DNA from 4 places in the Paenibacillus violae genome. Region 2 is predicted to be linked to each of the others. Evidence: predicted binding sites of a transcription regulator. Region 2 holds the regulator's gene; each other region holds the start of a gene.

Region 1 (5,491 bases), 570 kb from region 2:
GACGTTATTTTGAGCCAGCATCGTCAACTCAGCAATCGCGAACTCGCTAATGCCAGCTTGTTTGAAAGCTTCTTGAACAGCGTGGAACTGCTCTGGGTCTGCATAGACCATAACCATTTCATCTTCTTCCACGATGTCGCGAACGTCAACATCCGCCTCAAGCAAAACTTCCATGACTTCATCCATGCTTTTGCCTTCTAAGCCGATAACCGCTGTCGCATCAAACATATAGGCGACAGAGCCGCTTACACCCATATTCCCGCCATTTTTATTAAAAGCCGAACGAACCGCTGGCGCCGTGCGGTTCACGTTATTTGTGAGTGCGTCGACAATGATCATCGACCCATTTGGCCCAAAGCCTTCATAACGAAGCTCTTCATAAATTTCATCTGAGCTGCCTTTTGCTTTATCAATAGCGCGATCGATAATCGCTTTCGGTACATTGTACGTTTTGGCCCGTTCTAGAACAACTTTCAATGCACGATTCGCTTCAGGATCCGGTTCGCCCTTGCGTGCAGCTACATAAATTTCAAGTCCGAATTTCGCATAAATTCTACTTGTGTTAGCGTCTTTTGAGGCTTTCTTTTCTTTAATGTTATTCCACTTACGGCCCACGTTTGTTCCCACTTTCTGTTTTTATCTCATTTAACATAATAACCTATTTTCATTCAAAAAGTAAAAATAAAATCACTGAAATTAGCCAATTCCTTCAAGCTCATAGAGCGATGCTTCTCTGTTCCGAATGATTCGTCGAAGCAAGGAGGCCATATCGCGTGTGATGTCGCCCCGCTCATAGAACCATTGCACGGCATCGCGCTCCGCCTGTATAGCGATCCAATGCAGCTCACGCCGGCTGTCGATGAAGGAAGAATCTTTGCGCCTTGAGCCGAACGCGAACCTGCGCAGTCTGTCCACCATTTGCTGGTAGTAGTCCAGCACGCCCTCTGTTGCATCATCGCTTTGGTAGGCGCAGCGTTTGGAGAATTCTTCAACGACAGCTTGGCTGCATTGCATTTTCAATGTCCGAATCTCTGCCAAATCAGGCTCTACAATATTAGAAGCAAGGCGCGGCCGCGTCAAGAACGTAAATAGAAGTTTCAAGCGGCGCCAGATGTTCTTGACTAGCACTTTACCTAAGTCGAGTTTATTGGCCAAAATTATTTCTACTTGTTCCAGCATGTTTAAATAATAATTAGCCTGCTCACGGCTCACTTGTCCGTTTTCCAGACGCTCATGCACAACCTTGCGTTCAATATCCAGAGCCAGCAGCCGCATCTCGGCTTCTTCTTGTTGGAATCGCGGCAGACGTTTCAAGTTACCGTCCTTTTGACCAAGCTGCTGCATCATTAATTTGTAATCGCCAATTACCGTACCTACAACAACCTCATTCTTCTCGTTGCTAGTGTTCTGAAGAGCTCGAACGGCTGCAGCCATAACCTCCAGCTGCCACTCACGCTCCATTCTTTCCTGTTCCGCATCGCCGTCCGTATTTTTCTTCTTAGCGATCAGCGGGAGCACAATGCTTGCGGTCAGAAGAGAGAACAAAATAATGGAAGAGGCAAGAAAGATGATAAGGTCCCTTTGCGGAAACGGAGCGCCATTTTGCAAAATAAGCGGTATGGAGAAAGCACCTGCCAGTGTGATCGCTCCACGTACTCCCGAAATCGCCGTTAACGATAACATACGCAAGCTAGGTACCTCTTGATTCGTATTTCCGAACCAGCGCCCCCCTCTTGCAAAAATAAACGTCCAAACAAAACGCAGGACCAAGAGTAAAACAAAGATGAGAAGGGCATAACCGATCACTTTGAAATTATCGAAATGAGGATCTTTGAGAATCGTCCTGGATACACCCGGGATTTGCAAGCCCAGAAGAACAAAAACCAATCCATTCAGAACAAACAAAATGACTGACCATGTTGAATTAGAAACATTTCGAAGATTCGGCATCGTAAAGGCCAATCGCTCATTCTCGATCGCATGTACGAGTCCACCTGCTACCGCCGCCAAAATACCCGATACGCCTAACTCCTCGGCGATTAAATAGAGCATAAAAGGCGTCAATATTTGCAGCAGCATATGCATCGTCTCATCCTCAAGTCCTGCACGGCGCAGCAGCTGGCGAATGCCAATAATTAAAAAGGCGACTAGCGCTCCAATCACCAGGCCTCCAATGGAGATGACGATAAAGCTTAGACTTGCTTTGGGGAACGAAAACACACCGGTGACCGCCGCGGCAATAGCGAACTTGAAGGCGACGAGGCCGGACGCATCGTTCATTAAGGCTTCTCCTTCAAGGAGCCGCATCAAGCTTTTAGGCAAATGAATACGACCGGCTAAGGCACTGACGGCTACGGCATCCGTAGGCGAGAGAATCGCGGCTAATCCGAATGCCGCGGCCAAAGGGATGGAAGGAATCAACCAGTGGACAACATAGCCCACAACACATACCGTTATGAAAACGAGACCCACGGCGAGAAGCAGGATCGGCGCGCGCAATTTCCACAGCTCGTCTCTCGGTGTATGCTTGCCATCGTGATATAACAACGGAGCAATGAACAGCAGAAAGAACAATCCCGGTTCCAGTTCCAGGTGAATACCTAACGGTACAATCACCAGAACGGCCCCCAAGGCAATTTGAATCAATGGTATGGGGATAAACGGTACAAAGCGGTTCACGACATTGGATACTCCAATTAGAACCAATAAGATCAGAATAATAATAAACACATTCAAGTTTTATGTCTCCTTCCCCGATAAGTGCTATGTACAAACGATTACCACTGCTGCTTTTGTGGCGTTCTTGTGTAGTATTTCAATATTTTTCTTAAAGAATCCTTCCGAGATCAGCAAAAAACGACATCCGATCCATAGGACCAAAGCCTAGGAACCATAAGTCGTATTCGACGGGATGCACCTGGTTTTCCTGTACGGCTTTTAACAGGTTTTGTACCCCATTTTCAGCTAATGTTCACAAATTTGAAATATTTTCAATTATAATTTTGTGTCCATTAGGTGTACAATACCTAAATACGGTTTATATCCAATTGTGCGATGTTGCTTGACATTTTCTTATGTGAAAAATGTTACAACCATGTGGGAAACGATTGTTTCACCCGTACACATTGCGACAGTACCCGATTTTTTTCATCGCAAAGGAGGATTTTCATATGTCACAGACATCTGCTGTTCAAGAAGTGGCAGCAACGGCTGCTGCGGAACCAAAATCGTTAGACGTACTCGACCAATTGCTTAAGCCTGAGGTGCAACAATCTCTGACTGTTCTGGTCGATAATCTGCCTAAACTGGCAGAAATGGTGACTGTGTTAACCAAAGCTTATGATTTTGCGCAAAGTGTAGCTACAGACAAAGTATTGATCAACGATTTTGCCCATGGTATTGGCGAGTTTGTTAAACCGGTACAAGAAAAGGCAAAAGACATTGCATCCGCGGCTATTGAAGCTGGCGAACGCTCGCAGGCTGATGCAGGAGCAACAATCGGTCTATTCGGAATACTAAAAATGCTGAAAGACCCAGAAGTGCAGAAAACACTTCGTTTTGCACAAGCATTCTTGAACGTACTTGCTGAACGTAAAAACTAATACGGACTAGGGATGATAACGATGGCTAAACAAATACTTATTCTTGGCGGCGGTTATGGCGGCCTTTTGACCGCACTAACAGCGCGCAAACATCTGACAGCTTCAGAAGCAAACATAACAATCATCAACCGTTTTCCTACGCATCAAATTATTACGGAATTACACCGTCTTGCTGGCGGAACGATTAAAGAGCAAGCCGTTGCTCTTCCTTTGCAAAGATTACTTGGCAACAAACAAGTAAATATCGTGGTTGATACGATCAAAGAAATTAAACCGGATGATAAAAAAGTCATTACTACTAGTGGCGCAGTACATACTTACGATGCGCTGGTCGTTGCTCTTGGCAGCGAAACGAACTACTTCGGCATTCCCGGACTGGAAGAGAACAGCATGGTTCTCAAATCAGCTTCCGATGCGAACCGTATTCGCGAGCACGTTGAAGCGCGTCTGGATGCTTACAAAGCATCCGGCAACAAAGCTGACGCAACAATCGTTGTTGGTGGCGGCGGTCTAACAGGCGTTGAGCTTGTTGGCGAATTCGCGGATAAACTGCCTGAAGTTTGCCGCAGCAAAGGCATCGATTTCAGCGATGTCTCCATCTATTGCGTAGAAGCAGGTCCTGCTATTCTGCCAGTATTCCCTAAAGTGCTGATCGAGCGAGCGGTGGAAAGCCTTGAGAAACGTGGCGTCACTTTCTTGACTGGCGTTGCCATTACCGAAGCTACTAAAAACACGGTATCACTGAAAAGTGGACAAACCATCGAATCGAATACGATTATTTGGACTGGTGGTGTGAAAGGTAACCCGGTTGTCGGCAGCTGCGGAATCGCAGAAGATCGCGGTCGTGCGACTGTCACTTCAACGCTTCAATCCACTTCCCACTCGGATATCTTCCTTGCAGGTGACTGCGCGGTTGTATTCCCTGAAGGTGGCGAAAGACCATACCCTCCTACTGCACAGCTTGCATGGCAAATGGGTGAAACCGTTGGATACAACCTATCCGTTCAAGTCAAAGGTGGAGCAATGGACAAATTCGTTCCTGTATTCTCCGGAACACTTGGCAGCTTAGGCCGCAAAGACGGTATCGGAACAATTGGCGGTAACAACACACAGCTGAAAGGCTTACCGGCTTCCTTGATGAAAGAAGCAAGTAATATTCGTTACTTGTCGCATATCAACGGTCTGTCCGCTTTAGCTTATTAATGTCGCAAAAAAAGGATGCCCCCAACCTCTCGAGGCTGCCCGGACATCCTTTTTTTCCTTTTTCTAACTTTCGTATCCGCTTACAATAAAGTTTGAAATGAATGCCGGATGACGTCTCCCCTGCTAATGATGCCAACTAATACGCCGCGATGGACCACCGGCAGTTTTTTTATTCGTTTTTTACCCAAAATGGCCGCGATTTGCTCGATATCTTCTTCCGCATCTACCGCAATCACTTTCTTTTGAGCGATTCTCATGACACACATGGGAAGCAGACTGCGAACTCTCTCATCAAACTCTTCGTCGTCCCCTTTGATCACAGCCGTGTACATATAAGATCCGAATACATGATCATCATGCTTGCCGATGTAGCGCATAATATCTCCGTCACTAATATACGCAACCACTTCATTCCGCTCATTGACAACTGGAAGCCCGCTGATTCTGTATTTAATAAATTTCTCAATCACATCGCGAACAGGGTCGTTTTCTTTTACTTTGTAAACTTGGCGAACCATGATCTCTTTTGCTTTCATGACGATCCCCCCATATCATTTGCCTTCTGATGAATCTAGATGTATAATGCAACTATATATTTGTATTATACAACTATATACAGGGAACTTCAATTGTAATTCGTACCCTATTCTGAAACATATTCAAAATGAACCTAGTATGTTACGATA
Region 2 (5,491 bases):
GAGCGGGAATCGCAAGAGCAAATGATCTACGAAGTGGAGAAATCGCTGGAGAACGATCAACATTTGATGATTGAGGCCGGAACAGGCACAGGGAAATCGCTTGGTTATTTGATACCTGCCCTTTATTATGGCATCAAATATGAGAAGAAAGTGGTTGTCTCCACGCACACGATTAACCTGCAAGAGCAGCTTAGAGAGCGGGATATTCCGCTGCTGAAAGAGATATTTCCGGTTCCTTTTAAAGCGGCTGTGCTCAAAGGTAGAAGTCACTATTTGTGCTTGCGCAAATTTGAAACGAAACTGACAACGCGTGATTACGAGAATGGCAAAGAAGATCCGGTCACAGCGGCACAAATGGTCGTTTGGCTGAGTGAAACGGAACACGGGGATGAAGAGGAAATCCACTTTGGGAATAAAGGCGCACAATTCTGGTATTCGGTTGCCAGCGATACAGACTCGTGTTTGAACCGGATGTGCCCTTGGTACAAAAAATGCTTCTATCATCGCGCGCGGAATGACGCCAACACGGCTGATGTGATCATCACGAACCATTCCCTCCTGTTTACCGATATGAAGGCGGAGAACCGCCTCCTACCGGCTTACAAGCACCTTGTAATTGATGAGGCGCATCATTTCGAAGAAGTGGCGAGTAAACATCTCGGTATCGAGCTGCATTCCTCAGCGATGTATCATTCATTGACCTGGCTTTACAAAGATAATCGGAGCGGCCACCTGCCGATGCTGCGGTTTAGACTGCAGAAATCGGATGAGCAGCAAGAAAGGGCAGCGGCATGGAGTCATACGATTGATGGTCTTTTCCCAAAAATCGTGCAAATCAAAGAGGATTGGGATCGGCTGAGCGAATCACTGTATGAGCTGCTGTCGTCCAAAAGCGATCCGTCGCAAACGGAGAATTCCACGTATGTCCTGCGCATGAAGCCGGAGACTTTGCCGGCTAATTGGCACGAGCTGATGGCAATGGAGGACAATATCTATCTGAACGCGAATGATTTGCTTCGCACGCTTGATAAATTGTTAAGCGATGTGAAGGAACATCAGGACGTCTTCGGGGTCCAAGGTTTAGTGACAGATCTTAACGGCACCGTGAAAGAGCTCTATGAGCATCGTGATGCCCTCCATTTCTTTATGAAAATGGCGGATGATGGTTATGTATATTGGATGGAAGCAGGGACGTATGCCAGGGCGAAGTCACTTCAGTTGATCTCTGTGCCGACGGACGTCAGCGGCTTGCTCCAGCAGCATTTCTTTGAGACAAAAGAAAGTATCATTATGACCTCGGCAACTTTGTCCGTGAATAAATCCTTTCAATACTCCGCTGATCAATTGGGGCTGATGATTCCGCAGGATGAAGAGAGCGGTAAGCTCAAAACGGTTCAACTGCCTTCTCCTTTTAACTATCGTGAGCAAGCTTTGGTTGTTATTCCAAGAGATTTTCCTACGATTAAGGGAGCTGGGGATCCCGTTTTCATTGCTTCGCTCATTGAATCGCTAAGTGAAGTCGCTATCGTGACCAAAGGTCGAATGCTGATCTTGTTCACATCCAATCGGATGCTCAAACAGATTTATGCCGGGATGAAAGATTATTTGAAGGCATATGGCATTACTGTGCTTGGCCAAGGGGTAGACAGCGGCAATCGTAGTAAATTAACCCGTATGTTCCAGGATAACAAGATGTGTGTGCTGCTTGGCACCAGTTCATTTTGGGAAGGAGTAGATATTCCTGGGGATGCGCTAAGCTGTTTGGCCATTATCCGGCTGCCGTTCCAACCTCCGAATCATCCGCTCGTTGAGGCCAAATGCGAAAATATTAAGAAACGGAACGAGAACCCGTTTATGAAATTTTCTGTGCCACAGGCGGTCATTCGATTTAAACAAGGCTTCGGCCGGTTAGTTAGACGCGCATCTGATAAAGGAATTGTGATCATCTACGATACGCGTGTCATCGAAACCTTTTATGGCAAGCACTTCCTCTACTCACTGCCTGGACCCAAAATTGAGCATATGACAACGGAACAAATGTTACCAAGGATTGAGCAGTGGATGGGGGAGGCGTAGAAATGAAATCACAAAAAATATCGGAAGCTGTTGTTCGCAGGCTGCCCATCTATCTACGGTTCCTGAACGAGCTTGCTATGAAAAATGTCGCAACGGTATCTTCGCAGGATTTGGGTCAAAAACTTGATCTGAATCCGGCCCAGATTCGTAAAGATTTGGCCTATTTCGGTGAGTTTGGCAAAAAAGGCATCGGATATGATATTGCTTATTTGATCGAGAAAATTAGGCAAATACTCAAGCTGGACCGACATATCCAGGTAGCTCTTGTTGGAGCGGGGAATCTGGGCCGCGCATTATGCAATTATAATACTTATCTACGGAATGATATGAAAATTGTCGCAGTTTTTGATGCGATGCCCTCTAAAACCGGGGAGACGATTAATAATTTGACGGTTCAACCGATGGGGGAAATGAAGGCTGTTCTATCGGAGCTAGGCGTGCGAATCGGGATTATAACTGTGCCAGCGAGTGAAGCTCAAAATGTGGCCAATCAATTTGTGGATTGCGGCATTGAAGCTATTCTGAATTTTGCACCGGTCATTATTAAGGTTCCCCCGGAAGTTCGCGTGCATTATGCGGATTTCACAACGGAGCTGCAAAGCTTGGCGTATTATTTAGATTAAAAAAAGAAACCGTCAGGATTCCCTGACGGTTTTTCTTTATTTAGAAGATCAGTCTGAAGATAAGGAAGTAAATGGAGTACGCGAGTGCAATGCTGATCGGGATGGTAATGACCCAAGTAATCAACATGCGACTGACGGTTCCCCACTGAACTTCATGGAAGCGCATGACACTGCCTGTCCCAATAATAGCGGAGGAAATAACATGTGTTGTGGATAATGGTTTTCCGATATGGGTGGAGAATTGAATGACGAGTGACGATGTAAGATCGGATGCGAATCCGTTAATCGGTTCGATTTTTACAATTTTCCCAGATACGGTTTTAATAATTTTCCATCCACCGATCGAAGTTCCTAACCCCATGGCCAATGCTGCTGAGATTTTTACCCAAAGCGGGACGTCCAGCGTCGTTTGAACATCGGCTGCGACTAGACCAAATACGATAATACCCATCGCTTTTTGTGCATCGTTACCGCCATGTGAGTAGGAGAGCAACCCGGCAGAAATAATTTGCAATGTCCTGAAGATACGATTGAGTTTGGATCTGGACGTATTTCCGGACCAGATGACGATGTACTTGATCAAAAGCATGATAACGTAACCTAGGGCGAAGGCAATGATCGGTGAAAGGATCAAAATGATAATGATCTGCGTAAAACCGCTCCAATTGACAGAATGCACGCCAGCTCCAGCGATAACCGCACCGGCAAGGGCTCCGAGCAGGGTGTGAGAAGAAGAGGATGGAATCGCAAGATACCATGTCAGAAGGTTCCATATAATCGCCGCGAGCAGGGCTGCGATTACGATTTCAACGCCATTGGCAATTTGAGCAGGATTAGCTATACTGCCTCCGACCGTTTTGGCCACTTTGGAGGATACCATTGCTCCAACAAAGTTAAGCGTCGCTGCCATGGCAATAGCTACCCGCGGACTGAGTGCGCGCGTAGAAATAGATGTGGCAATCGCATTGGCTGTATCGTGAAATCCATTGATGAAATCAAAAAGCAAGGCTAGTACAACAATTACGATCAAATAAGTTAACATGATTTCCTCCTAAGAGTTTTCCATTCGGAAAACTATCTTCGTACACATAGACCGGTTAAAGTTTATGAATAACGAAGTACTACGCTATCTAGGATATTGGCTACGTCTTCACAAGCGTCCGTTGTTTCTTCCAAGCGCTCGTAGATTTCTTTTAGTTTAAAGTCTTCGTATACATCTTTGCGTGTGATGAAAATTTGACGAATCCCTTCACGCATCAAGCGATCACCGTCATTCTCAAGGGAGTTAATGGCAACGGTATGTTCAGGGATTTGCATATATTTTTTCTTCGCAAGCAATTTGAATGCATCAAGCATGTGTTGGCAGGAATCCACGATGACAGCCGAGAAGTCTTTCATATATGAATCCGTATGCGAGACGTTCAAATAGTCAAAACGAGCGATTGTAGCTTCAATACCATCCGTGACATCATCCACTTTGGAGGCAAGAACCATGATGTCCTCACGATCGATCGGTGTAATGAACACTTTATTGAGTCCTTTGAAAATTTCGTGAGTGATGGAGTCTCCAGCATGTTCTAGATCGTGAATGGACTGAACGTAGTCTATAGGGGATTTGTCACCCATCATGGCTGTGCGGAACAGCTGTGCAGTTTGCAGTGCGTTTTCTGCAGCGCGGATGAGCAATTGCAAGAAATCGACTTCGTTCTTTTTTGTGAATAACGTGGTCATAAATGCCTCCTAGTATTTACTATATGTACAAGATTTTGATCGAATTTATAAGATAAACAGACCAACTTGTTGAAAAAACTCACAAAATTAAAAATATCATAATAATTGCACCGAAAGCAACGAAAATTCCGTGACATTTTACATTTTCTTAACATTGTACACTTCCTTGATTTTACAAGCCTTAAGATGTAAAGTTTATAAAGCGGTGTTTAACTTAGAATGAGCATAGAGAGGGTTTTTTAGTATGAAAAAAACATTAATTATGAACGGTCATTTTATTTCTACTATTGAAGGAAAATCATCAATCAAAGGCTGCATGGTTATAGAAGGCGATCTGATTACATATATTGGTGAACAAACTCCTGAACCCAAGGAAAACTACGATGAAATCATCGACGGTACGAATAAATTGTACATGCCAGGCTTAGTCAATACGCATGGTCATGCCGCGATGTCGCTGCTTAGAGGTTACGGTGACGATTTAGCCCTGCAAATCTGGTTGGAAGAGAAAATGTGGCCGATGGAAGCGAAATTTACCGCTCAAGATGTGAAATGGGGGACTAGTCTGTCCATTTTGGAAATGATGAAGGGCGGGACTACGACTTTTGTAGATATGTACGACCATATGAATGAAGTGGCGAAGGCTGTTGAGACTTCAGGGATGCGCGGCGTTCTTGCCCGCGGTGTGATTGGACTGTGCCCGGTTGATGTACAGACGGCTAAGCTGCAGGAAGCCACTGAGTTTGCAAAAACATGGCATGGGGCTGCAAATGGACGTATCACGACAATGATGTCTCCTCATGCGCCTTACACATGTCCTCCGGATTATATTGAAAGAATTGTTCAAGTTGCCCACGATTTGAATTTACCGATCCATACGCATATGTCGGAAACAAGCCGTGAGGTACAAGGAAATGTAGATCAATACGGACTGCGTCCTGTTGCACATCTGGAGAAGATCGGTGTATTCAGCCGACCAACGCTTGTAGCGCATGGAGTCCATTTAACGGATGAAGAAATAAATGTTCTCAGACAATATGATGTTCGCGTTTCTCACAATC
Region 3 (5,491 bases), on a different contig from region 2:
TACTTCTCGTAACCCAAAAAAGCAAAAATACGAGCGAAAACAGCACAATAACCGGCGCAGCGTATTGAATTAGAAAGTTTTCCATGAGTTTAACTTCCTTTCTTTATTAATTTGCCCTGTACATAATCAGCATCGAATAGGAATAAACGCATTAGTAAAAAGAGTGATGGGACTAGAATTACGATTCCTGCGATAAAGGCGATAACCAGTGCAGTCCCCATCGTTTGATTTGTGAAGTTTTCATGGATGGAGATGTAGGGAAATAAAATATACGGTAAATGGGCTTTGCCATAACCAAAAAAGGCAAAAGCAAATTGAAGTAACACAAACACGAATGATGTACCCAAATTCCTTTGGCTCCAAAGGAGAAAGACTGCAATCAAGAAGCATAGGAATGATGTTCCAAACATCCAGCCATGGGAAAGCATGTTGCTAAAATGTTCCGGGTTTTGTTGATTGATCGTGAAAAAAACAAGAAAACTTGCAAGGATCGTTGGCCCACTCCAAAAAAGGGCGTACCCACGTAAGATTTTAAATGCGGGCTTGTCTTCTGCTCTGTATGCATAATACGAAAGAAACATGGAAGAAATGTAAAGCACACTGACCAACGACAGTAAAATGACTGACCAAGTATAGGGGCTGCCAAGCAGGCTTTGCCAGTTAAGCAGAATCAACCCATTTTGCTCAATAATGATTCCACCTTCTGAAATGGTAAGTACCGTAGAGAGAGTTGCAGGAATGAGCAAGCCAGTTGCTCCATAGATGAGCATATACCATTTGTTATCCTTCGAACCGTAATTGCTAAAGGCATAGTATGCTCCTCGAATAGCAAGTAATATGATTGCTATACTGCCTGGAACGAGAAGCGCGGTACCATAATAACGTGCTGTTTCCGGGAAGAATCCAACCATTCCGATGTAGAAAAAAACCAAAAACACATTCGTTACTTCCCAAACAGGAGAAAGATAGCGCTCAATAATTTTATGAATGATATGCTGTTTCATTGTAATTACAGAATAGTAACTGAAGAAACCTGCACCGAAGTCAATGGATGCCACGATTAAATATCCGTATAAAAAAATCCATAAAACCGTTATTCCTATAACTTCAAGACTCATTTCTTTGTCCTCCCCCCGAAAATGCCAAGAGCCATTAATTCGTCTGAGACATCACTTTTTCCAAAGAGTTTGGATAACACTTTGACAGCGGTTAGTGCTAGTACGATATAAAGTAAACAAAAAAGTACTAGCATCATATCCACGTCTTGAGATGTAGTTGCAGCATCTGCAACCTTTAAATACCCACGTAAAATCCATGGTTGACGACCAACTTCAGCGTAAAACCATCCACATTGAATACCAAGCATGGAAAGGGGCCCGCAAACAACTATAATCGCTAACAGCCATTTAGGATAAGGTTTAACGGATCTTTTTCTTGAGTACCACAAATGAACAATAGCAACAACAATCACGAGCATACCTATACCAACCATAGCATCGAAAAAGTAATGAACATATAGAGGAGGACGAAGATCAGGGGGAATCTCATTAAGCCCTTTTACTTCAGATTTTGGAGTACCTCCTGCTAAAATGCTAAGTGCGTATGGAATTTTTAAAGCATATTTAATTTCATTACCATCAGTTAAAATACCACCCAGTATGAGCGGCGCATTGGCAGTGGTTTCGAAATGCCACTCTGCTGCAGCAAGTTTTTCAGGCTGATTTTGAGCTAGGAATTTCGCGGATAAATCACCAATAAGTGCTGTAGAAACAGCAAATACAAGGCCGGCAGTGACAGTCAATTTTAATGCCTTTTTAGCATATAAGATGTCTCCTTTTTTCTTAAGAAGAGAGTATGCTGCAATAGCTGCCAAGATAAATGCGCTTGTCATGTAAGCAGAGGAGAGCACATGCGCTACTTTGGTTGGCATAGAAGGGTTAAACATAGCTAATATCGGTTGTACATTAGTAATTAAGCCGTCTTTCAGTGAGAATCCTTGAGGCGTATTCATAAATGCATTTACAGTAGTTATAAAAAAAGCTGAAGCGGAGGAGCCAATGACAACAGGCACGAGTAGAAGGAGATGATGCATGGGTTTTAATCGTTCCCATGTATATAAGTAAATACCTAGGAATATAGCTTCAATGAAAAAAGCAAAGGTTTCTAGGAATAGTGGAAGCGCAATGGCCTGTCCGGCAATTTGCATAAATGTAGGCCACAATAAACTGAGTTGAAGACCGATTGCTGTACCGGTAACCACGCCAATAGCAACGGTGATAACGAAACCCCTGGCCCATCTTCGTGCTAATAATGTGTAGTAGGGGTCTTTGCGTTTAATGCCAGCGAGCTCAGCCAACATGATCATGACTGGAACACCAACGCCAATTGTAGCGAAAATGATGTGAAACGCCAATGTGGTCTCTGTTAGTAAGCGGCTATAAAACACGGAATCGTAGGTAGGCATGTAAAATCATCTCCTTTTCGTTTATCAAGGTTAAAAAAGCTTGCGAATAAATGAAACCAACATGACAATAGCAACACTGAACATGAGGTACATTAATTGCTTTTCATGTTTTCGAAATTGGCCCAAGTTGTATCACCCTCTGGTAAATTTTATTTCGTTATGGACTTAGTGTACTCTATAGTATGTGATTATTTTCACATAATGTGTGAATACGATTTGAACAAAGTTTTACAACTTTAATAACGAGAAAATGAACTTTATAAGAACAAAACAGTCCTGAGAATATACGTAAGAAAAAGAGTCGCTGTTTATAAATAAACAACGACTCATTTTCTATAATTTTATATTTTGCATTCAGCATGTTGGATATTTGCAGTTTCAATTTGAAAAGTTGTATGCTGTATTTTAAATTTCTTTTCTATTTCATGAATGGCTGACTGTAAAATAATCTGACTGTCTTTTGAATCAACAATTAAAATATGACAACTCAGAGAGTCAAGACCTGAAGTAATTGTCCATACATGCATATCGTGAACGTTAATAACTCCGTCAATGCTTTCTAGAGTCTTTTTAACTAGATCGGTATCAATGGTTACAGGTGTACCCTCCATTAGTATGTGTATGGCAGTGCGAATAACCCCCCATGCGCTTTTAAGGATAAGTATAGAGACGATTACACTGATAAAAGGATCGGCGATGTACCAATCGAAGAAAAGCATTAGTAATCCTGCAAGAATAGCGCCAACTGATCCTAAAGCATCTCCAATTACATGTAAATAAGCACTTCGAACATTGATGTTGTCCTTCACATCACTTTGTCTCATCAAAGCCCAAACGCTCAACAAATTCGCTAAGAGTCCAACTAAGGCAATTAATATCATAGACCCACTGGAAACGGTAGGTGGATCAAAGAACCGTGCTATGGCTTCCTTAATAATAAAAACAGCTATGATGAATAAGGCCAATCCATTGAACAGCGCGGCCAAAATTTCAAACCTGTAATAACCGAACGATTTTCGCGGAGAAGCTGGTCGGTTTGCGAACCACATAGCAACTAAGCTTAATGCCAAGGACACGGCATCACTTAACATATGTCCTGAATCAGAAAGAAGAGCCAAACTATTGGTAAGTAGCCCTCCGAAAAACTCCACGAACATGATACCACTTGTAAGAATGAGGGCAATAGCTAATCCCTTTTTGTTATTTGGTGCATGACTATGCCCAAATCCATGCCCATGATTGTGGTCATGATGGCTGTGTTCATGATCAGGATGGTTATGTCCCTGTTCATCATGTGAGTGACTGTGATTATACATCTAAACCCCTCCTACAACACATGATCAATTATTCATGCGATATTATATTTGAAAAAGTTTTAAATGGCAATAATATGAAGAGATAATGGTCAATAGTATTTCCAATTTCTCAATATACATAAGACTGCATGTTTCACGGCTATACAGCGGTAATAAGCAGAGATTTCTGTTATAATGAGTGTAAATCGTAAGTTTTATCATCAGAAAGTGAGAATGTTTATGGAAGATATATTGCCTAAAACCGTACAAGATCAATGTGATGACACTTGTAACGGAACTTCAAATATTGATGTCTTAAAAGATCAATTAATAAACGATCACACTGTTAATGGGTTAGCTGAAGTATTCAAGGCACTCGGGGATCCCACCAGATTGAAAATCATTCATACCTTATTGAATAAAGAGTTATGTGTTCAGGATATTGTACAAATTTTAGGAATGGGCCAGTCCGCGGTATCACATCAGCTAAGATATCTACGAAATCTTAGAATTGTTAAACGCCGTAAAGTTGGAAAGACCGTATATTACTCCTTGGATGATGAACATATTGAGCAAATTTTTGTGCAGATGCTTCAGCACGTGAAACACAACTAAAGGGGAGTTAGTCGTTTTCTGGGATCACTGGAGACTTTGATTATGGAGTTAATGTGGGATTCGAGGAAGATAATAAATATAAAAAAGAACCTCATTGACAGACAAAGCACTCCTCCCTATAATTTAAACAAACGTTTAATTAAAATGATCGTTTAAATTTAAATAGGAGTGGTAATTTTGAAACAAGCATTAGGCGCATTTTTTAAGCAAGGTACGACGAAAGTAGGAATCATAACAGCCATTATGTTTCAACTGTTATTCAGCTTGATCTGGATGACGGGTTATGCGGGCGTATCTGATAATACGAAAAATTTGAAGATCGCCATCGTCAATGAAGATCAGGGCATGGGAAGCACAGTGGCAAGCAATTTGAAGGCGAATCTGCCTTTTCAAACTGAGCAAATAGACTCAAATGACAAAGCGCAAGAAATGCTTAATAACCGTCAAGTGCAAATGGTTATACACATCTCATCCGATTTTACAAAAAAGCTGCAAACGCCGGGGCAAACGGCTCCGATTTCGTATACAATCAATGAGTCCAATCCCTCTATGATGAAACCCGTGATGCAGGCGGTAGCAGGCAATGTAACGGCAACTGTGAACGGGGAAGCAGTAGCTGCAGGAGCATCTGCCGTGCTTACTCAAATGGCTCCGAAACTACCGGCTGAGCAGGCGGGGCAAATTGCACAAGGGTTGGCGAATAAGGTAACCTCGGATATTCAGAGTACAAATAAAGTTAAAGACATGCCGAATCAAATGCTGCCTATGATGCTTGTGCTTGCTTCTATTGTAGGAACAATGATTATGGGGATGAACTTCAGCGTTTCCACGAAGATTCTCGGTGCATCGGTAAGTAAAAAGGGCAAATTAGCCGCACGTTTCACGCTGACCGTCATTGCTGCAGTAGTTGTTGGGCTTATCAGCGCGACGATGGTTGTTGCTTTGGGAGGACATGTAGAGAAAGGATTTATGGCATTATGGCTGTTTGAATCCTTATTCTTGCTTACGTTTGCGTGTGTTGCACAAATGTTTTTGACATTGTTTGGGAACGCAGGTATGCTATTTAACATCGCGATGTTATCCTTGCAATTGGTGTCTTCCGGGGCCATCGTGCCAA
Region 4 (5,491 bases), on a different contig from region 2:
CAATGCCTGGATCATGGCCCCATTTGGCGCAACCTGCGTTTTGGCTTTTGGTCTTTGGGATGCACCACTGTCTCAGCCGCGCAATATCATCGGTGGGCATTTGATTTCAACCTTAGTAGGTCTCCTCTTTTTCCATCTGTTTGGCCGAAGCGTTTGGGTTATAGCCATTGCGGTAGGGCTGGCAATCGGCTTGATGATGCTGACCAAAACAACACATCCCCCTGCCGGGGCCGATCCTTTGGTCGTTATTTTAAGCGGCAGCAGTTGGTCCTTTCTGTTTGCACCGGTATTGATCGGATCTGTGCTTATCGTAATTATTGCTTTGATCATTAACAATCTGGATAAGAAACGCAGGTACCCGACCTTTTGGTATTGATTAAAATTATTCATGCAAACGGATAAAATCCAAAAAATAGGTCACTCTAAGGGCAGTCGCCCATGTCGGGCGAATGATACTGACGACGACAGGGAGTGAACGTAAACGCATGTTTCATGGCAAGAAAAAGCATGTCTGGATCATACTAATCTGTATCGCTTTGTTCTGCTCTACCTCAACGACCGCTTTTGCCTATGGAAAAGGGGCCAAGGGGCCGGATGTTTATGCGGTTCAAGGGATGCTGAAATCTCTGGGTTACTATAGCGGGCCCATCACAGGCTACTATGGTAATCAAACACAATCTGGTGTTAAAGCGTTTCAAAGCCGTTACGGCCTTCCGGTTACCGGTAACGTTGATGATCAAACCCTGCAGTCCATCCTATGGGCTTATGGGAATTTAAAAATTCCCAAGAAGCAGACGCCGCCAACCCCAACCCCAACCCCGCCGCCTTCCGAACCGCCACCGTCTCAGCCTGAGCCAACGCCGGCACCGGCACCCCAAGCTCCTCCGAGTACGGATCTGACGGCAGAGGAACAGCAAATGTTGGATTTGGTGAACAAAGAGCGAGCTGCTGTGGGATTAGCTGCCCTAGTCGTCGATCCTGAACTGACCAAGACAGCAAGACTCAAAAGCCAGGATATGGTCGAAAACAAATATTTCTCTCACGATTCACCGACATATGGTTCGCCTTTTGATATGATGGAGAAATTCGGTATTACCTATAACGCGGCAGGGGAAAACATCGCATGCAATCAAACAGTGCAAGCCGCGCATGAGGCGCTGATGAATTCGCCTGGTCACAAAGCAAATATTCTAAGCAAAGATTACACGCACATTGGCATCGGTATTGTTACCGGAGGACCGTGCGGTAAAATGTTCACCCAGCAGTTTATTGGAAAATAAATAGTGGTCTGACAGCCTCTGCCTGAATGAAGGGCAGGGGCTTTTTGTTGCATGCATACTGGCTAACTTAGCGCCTTAACGGTCATGGCTTAACAAAAAAACTCCGCAGAAAATTTCTGCGGAGGGCAAATAACCATTTATTAAGTTGCAGATACCGGCTTAATCGCTTCCGTCCACTCGGTGTAGGTCTGAAGTGCTTTTCCTTGCTCGATCGCATGACGGGCCATGTAGATTCCTTCTTCGATGGAGCCGGCCTTCTGGGAAACCCAGAGGCGAACAGCGCTGTTCAGCAGCACCATGTTCAAGTAAGGAAGTTCAGCTTCTCCGCGCAAAACGGCCATCGCCGTTTCACCTTGCAGCTGCGCCGTCCATTCAACTTCAGGCACTTCAACCATTAATTCATAGATTTCAGGATCTACAATGAATAATTCACTGGAGCCATTTTGAATCACATAGGTCCTCGTACGTTTTTCGATGGATAGATCTTCCGAGCCTTCCATGCCTTGCACAACGATTCCGCTGGTGATCCCCAGTTCGATGAGCAAATTCGTCATTTTCTCGAAAACCGTACCATGAAACACACCGACGGCCATGAACGGGGCTTCCGTGAAACGAAGCAGCTTCTCGGCGGTGTTAAACACAGTTCGCAAGCCGAGCTCCTTGCGGAGTTCGCGCAGCTCGCCAAGCGGTGCGCACCAGCTTTCAGTAGGCGCGAATAGGAAGCCTGTTCGCGCCGCTGCGGATACCAGCGCCTCGCGCGACGAAGTTAGCGCCGGTACGCCAAGTGCATCCAGCACGTCAGTCAGCGTGATGCCCCATTTGGGCGGCATGCTCGGGCTGCCGTGCAGTGTAGTCGGGAGACCGCAAGCTGCAAGCACAAATGCGGTCGGCAAGGTCGCAATGAACGTGCGGGTGCGGCCGTCGTAAGGTCCTGCACAGTCCATGCTGCCAGGTATCGGATAAGAAAAGATACGTTTGCGCAGCGCGTGAATGAAGGCTTTAATCTCATCAGGTGATTCCATTTTAATACGCTCAGCTACAAGAAATGCGCCCATTTGAGCCTGAGTAGCACCACCGGTTAACATAAGTTCTGCTGCTTGGGAAGCCTCTTCATACGAAAGATCTCTTGCTCCGCGCTTTCCGCGTCCTACTTCTTTTAGTAAAGATATCATCGTTTGCGGCCTCCTTGATTCTGATCTCGTAGTATTTGGTACACCTTGACGATGGAGGTAGCGACATCTACCATACGTTTACGCTCATTCATGGCTTGTTTGCGCAAAAAGTCGTAGGCTTCCGCTTCGGAAATCCCTTTAATCTCGCATAAGATCCGCTTGGCTTGATCGACCCATTTGCGCTCCTCCAGCTTGGAGAGGAGCTGCTCACGCTCCTGCTGCCATTCGGTTCGATGAAAGTAGTGATTCACACCTAGTAGCAGAGCGCAGTGAATTTCAAGAGGACTCATCGTTGAACCGATTAAACCATCTATACCTGCATCCATTCTGCATTCATTAGAAGGAAAAGTGTGCGAATCACACCACCAGAAGAGGGGGAGGCTGCGCTCAGCCAATACGCGTTTGCGCCAAGTCTCCACTTGATCGGGGCTTACGCTTAATAGAACAGCATCAACTTTAGGAATGATGAAGGAAATTTCTTTACCAGTAGATGCTGTGTAGACGCGAAAGCCCAAGTCCTTCAATACCTCGTCAGGCAGGGATGCTTGTGCACGATTAGAATAGCTCATCTCGTTTGTGGATGGCGAGGAGGTAGCTGAGCGAGTTTGCTTCAACTCGTCGATCAGTATAAATGATTGCAACATTTGAATACCTCCATCGTTGTAAGCTTTTTATTCCATGGTAACTTTATGTGAGGTTTCTTCGTTGTATGAATGTTTATACGGCATTACTATAGCATATGAATTTGATTTTTGTCGATATAATAGGTGGAATGGAATGTCTAAATATTTTTATGTTACGTTTATTGACATAGGTGTGAAGCCGTACTATAATCAAGTTAGAAATCGGCACAATGGTGTGCCCCTAACGCAGGCAATGGCGCCTATCCCCTTACAAATACGTAACCGGATAGGCTTTTTATGTTTACTTTTCAAAATACGACGAAACATGCTGTGCACGAAGATGTGGCAGCAGTGGCAAAGAGGCCGACAAACATCCCGATGTGAGTAGGGGTATGTTTGTCGGCCTTTTCTGTCCATGGGTGTGCAGACAGGGAGAAAACAGGATAGGGAAAAAAGAAGAAGGCGAAAAGCCTCACAAAAGGAGAGGGAAGATCATGGTTGATCGGAAAAGTTTTTTGCAAGTGGGACACAAAGGCTCTTTATTCAGTTCATTCTTGTATTTTGACATGAGCTTTATGGTATGGGTGATTTTAGGGCCGCTGGCGGTCGTGCTCGCGAATGATTTCCACTTGAACGCTGCTGAAAAAGCAAACCTTGTTGCCTTGCCTACATTAGGTGGAGCGGTACTTCGACTGGTGTTGGGCGTACTGACCGATAAGATCGGTCCTAAGCTTACGGGACAAATCGGACTAACGCTAACCTTAATTCCATTATTCTGGGGCTGGCAGTTTGCTGACACTATGGGCGATATGTACTTCGTAGCGTTGATGCTCGGTATTGCCGGAGCGAGTTTTGCAGCCGCACTGCCGTTAGCCAGTTCCTGGTATCCACCGCAATATCAAGGCTTGGCGATGGGGATCGCCGGAGCAGGGAACAGCGGGACGATCTTCGCTACGCTTTTCGCTAACCGGATTGCTCAGCATTATGGCGACTGGCATGTTGTTTTCGGTATTGCGATGATTCCGATTGCGATCACGTTGGTTGTTTTCAGCATTTTGGCTAAAGACAGCCCGAATAAACCAGCACCCAAAACGGTTGCTGAGTATGGCAGAGTTTTGAAACAGAAGGATTCTTGGTTGTTCTGTATTTTATATAGCGTAACGTTCGGCGGTTTCGTTGGCATGTCCACGTACTTAACCATCTTCTTTAATACACAATATGGTCTTTCACCGGTCCGTGCGGCTGATTTTACAACCGTATGCGTAATCGGGGGCAGTTTCTTCCGACCTGTAGGAGGTTGGTTAGCCGATAAAATAGGCGGCATCCGGATGCTGATGGGATTGTATGGGGTTGTCGCATTAATGATGGCAGGGATTTCAACACTTCCAGCGCTATCGGTTACAACGGTCTTGTTATTCATCGCTATGATGGCGTTTGGCATGGGGAACGGTTCGGTCTTCCAGCTTGTGCCTCAACGCTTCAAGTCGGAGATCGGCGTGGTCACGGGAATTGTCGGCGCTGCCGGCGGCTTGGGCGGATATTTCCTGCCTAAGATTCTAGGAAATGTGAAATTGGCAACAGGTTCTTTCACGCCAGGTTTCCTTATTTTGAGTGCAATCGCTGTGTGCTGCGTTATTTTGATTGCCTCTGTGCAAGGACAATGGAAGCGCAGCTGGATTGGCGACGGCGGCAAAGTGAAAGTTGCTCCAACAGCGATTGATAGCGTGCACGCTTAAGCTCCATAGAGATAGAGATAGAGACAGTAGAGAGGAAGATGAGACCATGACTCAAAAAGAAAAGTTGGTTTTAGTCGGAAATGGAATGGCCGGTGTTAATGCCGTTGAACATTTGCTTAAACTTGCTCCGGATAAATATGAGGTAACTATTTTTGGGAGTGAGCCTCATCCGAATTATAATCGGATTTTGCTGTCCTATGTCCTTTCGGGGGAGTCCAATGTTGAGGATATTGTTATCCATCCTTATGAATGGTACAGAAATAACCATATAACGCTCTATACAAACCAAACCGTGACGGCAATCAATACATCAGCTCAAACTGTCACGAGCGATAAAGGTGTAACGGTTCCTTACGATAAATTGATTTTGGCAACAGGGTCCAATCCTTTTATGATTCCAATGCCTGGTGCAGATAAAGAAGGGGTCATGGCCTACCGGACGATCCGTGATTGTGAAATCATGATGGAATCCGCGAAAAAGTATAAAAAGGCGGTTGTCATCGGCGGGGGTTTGCTCGGATTGGAAGCCGCCAGAGGTTTCCTCAACTTAGGAATGAAAGTGGATGTCGTTCATATCTCAGACGCAATCATGGATCGTCAGCTGGATCGCACAGCGTCCAAAATGCTGCAAGCAGCTCTGGAGGAACAAGGTATTAATTTCTTGCTAGCGAAGCAGTCAG

Evidence for each region. Region 2 encodes Rex, which represses fermentation and respiration genes when NADH is low (regulators of the CRP and FNR family bind a similar motif). Its sites were predicted from a motif close to TTGTGAAATATTTCACAA; they were not measured.
Region 1: the regulator Rex is predicted to act here: its motif matches at 3,075-3,092, upstream of RQP52_RS05530 (DUF1641 domain-containing protein).
Region 3: the regulator Rex is predicted to act here: its motif matches at 2,647-2,664, upstream of RQP52_RS33335 (cytochrome ubiquinol oxidase subunit I).
Region 4: the regulator Rex is predicted to act here: its motif matches at 3,536-3,553, upstream of RQP52_RS20960 (nitrate/nitrite transporter).

The regions. Positions count from the first base shown of each region.
Region 1 is NZ_JAWCUD010000001.1:1,222,354-1,227,844, reverse strand. Features, by position in the region: gene RQP52_RS05540 (YebC/PmpR family DNA-binding transcriptional regulator) at 1-615, opposite strand, end outside; gene RQP52_RS05535 (Na+/H+ antiporter) at 697-2,730, opposite strand; gene RQP52_RS05530 (DUF1641 domain-containing protein) at 3,171-3,602, shown strand; gene RQP52_RS05525 (NAD(P)/FAD-dependent oxidoreductase) at 3,624-4,805, shown strand; gene RQP52_RS05520 (CBS domain-containing protein) at 4,886-5,341, opposite strand.
Region 2 is NZ_JAWCUD010000001.1:656,274-661,764, forward strand. Features, by position in the region: gene dinG (ATP-dependent DNA helicase DinG) at 1-2,076, shown strand, start outside; gene RQP52_RS02845 (redox-sensing transcriptional repressor Rex) at 2,079-2,699, shown strand; gene RQP52_RS02850 (inorganic phosphate transporter) at 2,740-3,741, opposite strand; gene RQP52_RS02855 (DUF47 domain-containing protein) at 3,804-4,430, opposite strand; gene RQP52_RS02860 (amidohydrolase) at 4,675-5,491, shown strand, end outside.
Region 3 is NZ_JAWCUD010000017.1:75,959-81,449, forward strand. Features, by position in the region: gene cydS (cytochrome bd oxidase small subunit CydS) at 1-85, opposite strand, end outside; gene RQP52_RS33330 (cytochrome d ubiquinol oxidase subunit II) at 90-1,118, opposite strand; gene RQP52_RS33335 (cytochrome ubiquinol oxidase subunit I) at 1,115-2,464, opposite strand; gene RQP52_RS33340 (cation diffusion facilitator family transporter) at 2,806-3,780, opposite strand; gene RQP52_RS33345 (ArsR/SmtB family transcription factor) at 4,000-4,374, shown strand; gene RQP52_RS33350 (YhgE/Pip domain-containing protein) at 4,552-5,491, shown strand, end outside.
Region 4 is NZ_JAWCUD010000007.1:281,429-286,919, reverse strand. Features, by position in the region: gene RQP52_RS20980 (HPP family protein) at 1-376, shown strand, start outside; gene RQP52_RS20975 (peptidoglycan-binding protein) at 450-1,280, shown strand; gene RQP52_RS20970 (anthranilate phosphoribosyltransferase) at 1,421-2,452, opposite strand; gene RQP52_RS20965 (ANTAR domain-containing response regulator) at 2,449-3,096, opposite strand; gene RQP52_RS20960 (nitrate/nitrite transporter) at 3,570-4,811, shown strand; gene nirB (nitrite reductase large subunit NirB) at 4,858-5,491, shown strand, end outside.